One region of the Devosia sp. A369 genome, then DNA from elsewhere that is predicted to be linked to it. Evidence: riboswitches for the same ligand, from Rfam matches in the RefSeq annotation. Region 1 holds a riboswitch; the other holds the start of a gene.
What was found. A riboswitch is a leader RNA that binds a small molecule or an ion and turns the genes downstream of it on or off. The one in region 1 is predicted to bind glycine.
Positions count from the first base shown of each region.

Region 1 (3,403 bases):
TCACGGTGCCGGCGACCGGAGCATAGATCTCCGACGCGGCCTTGACCGATTCAACGACGGCGACTTCGTCGCCCTTCTTGAGCACCTTGCCGACGCTGGGCAGCTCGACAAACACGATGTCGCCGAGCGATTCCTGGGCATAGGGCGTGATACCGATAATGCCGGTCGCGCCCTCGACGCGGATATATTCGTGGTCAGGGGTGAACTTGGTGGTCATGATTTGCGCTCTCAACTAGCGGTGGGTTTGCGGAAATAGCGATGCGGCACGAAGGGCGTGGGGACCACCTCTGCCGGTTGGGCTCGGCCGCGGACCGAGACCTGCAGTCTGGTGCCGTGCTCGGCGTGGCTGGGCGGCACGAAGCCCATGGCGATGGCCTTGCCCAGCGAGGGGGCAAAGCCGCCGCTGGTGACGACGCCAATGGCTGTGCCGTCAGCATCAAGGATCTCGGCGCCTTCGCGGGCCGGGGCGCCTTCAACGAGCAGCCCGACGCGGATGCGGGATGGTCCGTTTTCGCGTTCGGCCAGAATGCGCGCGGCGCCGGGGAAATCACCGGCTTCGCGGCGGCGCTTGGCGATGGCGAAGCCGAGATTGGCTTCGATCGGGGAAATGGTTTCGTTCAGTTCGTGCCCATAAAGCGGCAGGCCGGCTTCCAGCCGCAGGCTGTCGCGGGCGCCGAGGCCGGCGGGCTTGACCCGGTCATCGGCCAGCAACGCATCCCAGAGCAGGAGGGCATTAGCGTTCGAGACCAGGATTTCAAAGCCGTCTTCGCCGGTATAGCCGGCGCGGGAGACGATCAGCTTCTCGCCGCCCCAGTCGAAGGCAGCATATTGCATGAAGCCAAGTTCGATGGCGCCGGGAGCGATTTGCGCCATCACATTGACGGCTTCGGGGCCTTGCAGCGCCAGCAGGGCATTGTCGCCATCGACGCGGCCGAACTTGGCAGCGTCACCGGCGGCAGCCTGGATACGGGCGAAGTCACCCTCCTTGGTGCCGGCATTGACCACGATATAGAGCGCGCCGCCGAACAGTGGCGAGCGGCCGATCATCAGATCGTCGAGAGTGCCGCCTTCCTCGTTGAGCAGCAGGGTGTAGCGAATCTGCCCGGGCTTGAGCCCGGCGATATCCCCGCAGATCAGCGGCTCGATCAGCGCGGCGACGGCGGCGTGATCGGCATCGGCGTCGCCGCTGGGATTGTTGAGCACGAGAAAGCTCGGCCCCATATGGCTGACATCGAACAGGCCGGCCTGTTCACGGGTCCATTTATGCTCGCCCATGATCCCGCTGGGATATTGCACGGGGAGCGAATAGCCGCTGAACGGCACCATGCGACCACTGGCGGCAAGGTGACGCTCGTAGAGCGGCGTGAATTTAAGGTCTTCGGCTGAGGTTTGGGCCATCAACACATCCTGGAACTGAACAAGGCGACACGACTACACTCGCCTTGCGGCGAATTCCGTGCCCCCTCTGTCCTTGATCACCTGAGAGATTTCCCGGCTGAGCGCCGGTTGCTCCTTCGGTGGGACCAGGCAAGGTGCCGGTCCGCTTTCCAGAGTTATAGTGGTGCTGCGGTCCTTTTGCCTGAGAGTTTCCGGGGCGGTTGCTCCTTCGGCGCCGGAGAAAAACCAGTCTCTCCCGCAGTTCGGGGCACCATGGTGGAGAATCTGAAAGGCGTCAATTGCCTCACCACCGCTTTTCCTTCTCCCCTTGAGGGAGAAGGTGCCCCGAAGGGGCGGATGAGGGGTTGGTGCAACAACGTCAAAGCATGGGCGAGCGCAGGACCCCTCACCCTGACCTTCCGCTGAACGCGTCAGGTCTGTCCCTCTCCCTCAAGGGGCGAGGGGAAGGCAAGATCAGTATAGCGCAAACGAAAAGGGCGGGCATAACTTGCCCGCCCTTTTCTCAATTTCTGTGGCTGAAGCTTAGTTCAGCCGGTTGCCGACATCGGCGATGGCGTTGTCGACGACCGAACCGCCCTTGCGGTTCATTTCGTCGGTCAGCACCAGCCGGGCTGCCTCGATGGCGACGTCAGCCGAGCGGGCGCGCACTTCGGCGACGGCCTGGGCCTCGGCCTGGGCGATCTTGTCTTCCACCGACTTGGTGCGGCGGGCGATCAGATCGGCCAGCGATACCTGAGCCTCGGCGGTGAGGCGGGTGGCCTCGTCCTTGGCGGCAGCGATGATGCCTTCGGCTTCGCTCTCGGCGGCGACGCGCTTCTGCTCATATTCAACGAGCAGGGCAGCGGCCTCTTCGCGCAGCTGCTTGGCAGCAGCCAGGTCGTCGGCGATCTTCTGGATCTGGGCGTCGAGCATCTTGGCGATGATGCCGTGGATGCCGAAATACATCGCCCCTGCAATGAAGATGATCAGCGAGAGGAAGGCGTAGAAGCTGTTGTCCAACCATTCCATGGCGCTTACTCCTTCGATGCCTTGGCGACCGCGGCGCGGACGCTATCGGCCGAAACGTCGCCCACCAGCTGGGTCACGACACTCTGCGCGGTTTCCGTGGCGATTTCATCGACATGGGTCAGCGCTTCGGTCTTGGTGGTGTTGATCCGCGCCTCGGCTTCCGTCACCTTGCCGGTGAGGTCGGCTTCGACGGCGCTGCGCTTGGCAGCCAGATCGGCCTGGATCGATTCGCGGGTCTCGCTGGCAATGCCCTGTGCCTTGGACTTGGCTGCAGCCAGAGCCGCTTCGTAGGCAGCGATGGCAGCGTCGGTCTTTTGGCGCGACGCATCAGCGGCCGCCAGATCGGCGTCGATGATGGCCTTGCGGCCTTCCAGAATGCCGCCAATGCGGGGCAGTGCAATCCGGCTCATCAGCAGATAGAGCGCGGCGAACGTGATCGTCAGCCACAGCAATTGCGATGGGAATGTTGCCGGATCAAAGGGCGGGAATACGCCTGAATCATGCTCGCCAGCCGAGGCTTCGGTAGTGGCATGGGTGTCAGCGGTTGGATCGGCGAGGTTCACATCAACGACGCTATCAGCGCCCTCTACGTGGACTTCGGCCGGTGCAGCCGCTTCTTGGGCATAGGCTTGCGTTACCATCAGGTGCGGTCCCGTTAAATCCGGTCAGCCGGCGAGTAGCCGGATAAATATACGCAGCCGGGACGAGTCCCGGCCGCGAAGACAGGCGTGTGACGTCGAATATTAGACGACGAACAGCAGGATCAGGGCAACCAGGAACGAGAAGATGCCCAGAGCTTCGGTCACGGCGAAGCCGAAGATCAGGTTCGAGAACTGGCTCGGTGCTGCCGACGGGTTGCGCAGGGCGCCCGACAGGAAGTTGCCGAAGATGTTGGCCACGCCAATGGCGGCACCAGCCATACCGAAACAAGCAATACCGGCGCCGATGTACTTTGCGGCTTCAGCTTCCATTTTTTAGTCCTTTCAAGCGACTTTTA
Region 1 covers NZ_JBTMWV010000002.1:284,284-287,686, forward strand. Annotated here, with positions in the region: gene gcvH (glycine cleavage system protein GcvH) at 1-217, opposite strand, end outside; gene gcvT (glycine cleavage system aminomethyltransferase GcvT) at 229-1,398, opposite strand; glycine riboswitch at 1,558-1,646, opposite strand; gene ACX3OZ_RS04880 (F0F1 ATP synthase subunit B family protein) at 1,921-2,406, opposite strand; gene ACX3OZ_RS04885 (F0F1 ATP synthase subunit B) at 2,412-3,050, opposite strand; gene ACX3OZ_RS04890 (F0F1 ATP synthase subunit C) at 3,150-3,377, opposite strand.

Region 2 (3,403 bases), on a different contig from region 1:
GGCCAGCAGCTGGCCGCCGGGCTTGGATTACATCGTGGCCTGCACGCCGCCATCCTGCTGGCCCTGCGGCAGCATCAGGCGCTCAAACAGCACGATCACCAGGAACATCAGGATGCCGAGCACGCTCATGCACATGATCGCGGCAAACATCAGCTCGGTATTGAGGGTGATGTTGGAGGCGTTGATCACATAGCCCAGGCCTTCGCCGGCGGCGACGAACTCACCCACCACCGCACCGACAATGGCCAGGGTGATCGAGATCTTGAGGGCCGCAAAAATATACGGCATGGCCCAGGGCAGGCTGATCTTGGTGAACTTCTCCCAGCCGCGCGCGCCCAGCGAGTCCATATATTGCAGCATTTCGCTATCGACCGAGGTCAGGCCCTTGGCGGTGTTGATCACGATGGGGAAGAACGCAATCAGCGCCGCAATGACGATCTTGGGGGTCAGCCCGAAGCCAAACCAGATCAGGAACAGCGGAGCGAAGGCGATCTTGGGCAAGATCTGCGCAGTGACCAGGAACGGATAGGTCAGGTCCCGGATGATCCGGGAATAGGCGATGCCCACGGCAATGACAAAGCCGGCGACGACCGCATATATAAAGCCCAACGAAATGGCGAGGAAGGTTGGCCAGGTGTTCTTGAGCAGAAGATCACGATTTTCCCAGGCGACCTGTGCGATGACGCTGGGCGCTGGCAGGATGACCGGGCGGATACTGAGCAGATGAACCAGGGCCTCCCAGGCGCCGAAAAACACGGCGAAAACCAGGAATTGGCCGGCAGTTACTGAAAAACGATACATCTTGAACTCCTATTCCGCGGCCACTGACTTGAGCGGGGCGCGCAGCAAGCTGCGAACATGGCTCGCCATGCTGACAAACTCGGGCAACTCCCGCATGGCCTCGGCCCGCGGACGCGGGAACGGCACCTCGATGCGCTCCACCACCCGGCCGGGGCGGGCGGACATCACGATGATCTGCTCCGACAACAGCACCGCCTCGGGAATGGAGTGCGTGATGAAGACCACGGTGGTTTCCGTCTGCGCCCAGAGCTGCAGCAGTTCTTCCTGCAGGGTCTCGCGGGTGATCTCGTCCAGCGCAGCGAACGGCTCGTCCATCAGCAGCACGCGCGGCTTGAACGCCAGGGCCCGGCAGATCGAAACGCGCTGCTGCATGCCGCCCGACAATTCGTGGGGGTAGCGGTTCTCAAAGCCCTTGAGCCCGGCAATTTCAAGCCAGCGGCGAGCTTCGTCTTCGCGCTCGGCGCGTTTCATCCCGCGTCGCGCCACTTCCATGGTCAGAACGACGTTCTCCAGCGCCGTCCGCCAGGGCAGCAGCAAAGCGCGCTGAAATACGTAGCCAACCTGGCCCTGGATTTTTTCCTTGTCGACGGGCTCGCCATCAAACAGAATCCGCCCCGAGGATGCCGGCAGCACCCCCGACAGGATTTTGAGCAAGGTCGACTTGCCGCAGCCGGATGGTCCCACCACGCTGAGGAATGACCCCGAAGCGATATCGAACGACACATCCTGCAACGCAGTCAGCGGCCCCGAGCTCGTGTTAAAAGTCAGCGAGAGATTTTCGATCGTTATTCTTGGCGCTTTTTCCATAGTCATCCGAGGTCCGCTTCCAAGAGAGCTGTGCCGTGCTGACGGAGCGGCGTGACCTCAAAGGCTAAAACGAGCACCGCAAACGGGCCGGGGGTCGCATCCATATAGTCCTCCTACAATGTGACGACACAATGTGATCACAAATTGACTTTGTCAACATGGTGCGACGGTCTTGGGCCAGCTTCTGTCGGCGAAGGTTGTGCTCGGTCCGGGCGGGCCGGCGAAAATTTCACCGCCACCGGATTGGCAATTGCATCGCGCCGTGCCAGTGTCGCCGCGCCTTATGGGCAGAGCAGGAGAGAGTGGTGGCCTTGGCCACTGCCGCCGACGGAGCAACCCCCCAGGAAACTCTCAGGCACCAAGTACTGCTCCAGCCTGGCGATCTGGAGAGCGGCGTTCGCGCCCACCGAAGGGGTAACCAGCCACGGCTGGGGGAAACTCTCAGGTACAAGAGACAGATGGGGACAAATCGGCCGGGAAACCGGCTCGTCGTTCCATTGTCTCTACGAGGTCCTATGCGTCAGATCGCCGTTATCGGTGCCGGTATCACCGGCACAACCACTGCCTATGCGCTTGCGCAACAAGGCTTTTCCGTCACCGTGTTTGATCGCCACCGCTATCCGGCGATGGAGACCTCATTTGCCAATGGCGGCCAGCTTTCAGCCAGCAATGCTGAAGTGTGGAACAGCTGGTCGACCATCCTGCATGGCATGCAATGGCTGCTGCGCCCCGATGCGCCGCTCTCGTTCAACCCCAAGCCGAGCTGGCACAAATATTCCTGGATGGCCGAATTCCTCGGCAATATCGGCAATTACCAGGCCAATACCGTGGCCACGACCAAATTGGCCATCACCGCACGGCAGCGCCTGCTCGCGGTCGCGGCCGCCGAAGATATTGCCTTTGACCTCGAAACCCGGGGCATCCTGCATATCTACCGTGACAAACCGGCTTTCGATCACGCCAGCGCCGTCAATGCCCTGCTCAACAAGGGTGGTCTCGAACGCCGGGCGGTGACACCCGCAGAAATCCGACAGATCGAGTCGGCGGTGACGGGCAGCTATCATGGCGGTTTCTTCACCCCCTCCGACGCTACCGGCGATATTCATAAATTCACCCGCGAACTGGCCGCTCGGTGCCAAAAGCTGGGCGTGCGGTTTGAGCAGGACGCCGACGTGCAGGGCCTGAACCATGGCAATGGCCGTCCCAGCGTCACCTTCATGCCCGAAGCGTCGAGCCAAAGCGGAACCATCACCACTGAAACCCGCAACTTCGACGGGATTGTACTGTGTGCCGGCATCGCCAGTCGGCGGCTCGCTGCCATGGTCGGGGACCGGGTCAATATCTATCCGGTGAAAGGCTATTCGATCACCGTCATGCTCGAAGATGCGGCAAGCCAGGCGGCGGCCCCATGGGTGAGCCTGTTGGACGATGCCGCCAAGATCGTCACCAGCCGGCTCGGCCCCGACCGCTTCCGGGTCGCCGGAACCGCCGAATTCAACGGCGAGAACCGCGATATTCGTCATGATCGCGTGCGCCCGCTGGTGGACTGGACGCGCCAGCTGTTTCCCGAGGTCAATACCGACCGGGTGGTGCCGTGGGCGGGTCTGCGGCCGATGATGCCGAACATGATGCCCAAGGTCGGGCGCGGCAAAAGCCCCGGCATCTTCTACAATACCGGCCATGGCCATCTCGGCTGGACCCTGTCCATGGCCACGGCCGATCTGGTGACCGGCGCGGTCAGCAGCCAGATCGCTGCCTGAGACCAAAGGGCTGGGCCGAAAGCTCAGCCCGACCT
Region 2 covers NZ_JBTMWV010000023.1:565-3,967, reverse strand. Annotated here, with positions in the region: gene ACX3OZ_RS18275 (ABC transporter permease) at 28-801, opposite strand; gene ACX3OZ_RS18270 (ABC transporter ATP-binding protein) at 811-1,614, opposite strand; glycine riboswitch at 1,892-1,986, shown strand; glycine riboswitch at 1,990-2,068, shown strand; gene ACX3OZ_RS18265 (D-amino acid dehydrogenase) at 2,124-3,368, shown strand.
Region 2: linked by a shared signal. The riboswitch ahead of ACX3OZ_RS18265 (D-amino acid dehydrogenase) and the one ahead of gcvT (glycine cleavage system aminomethyltransferase GcvT) in region 1 are both predicted to bind glycine.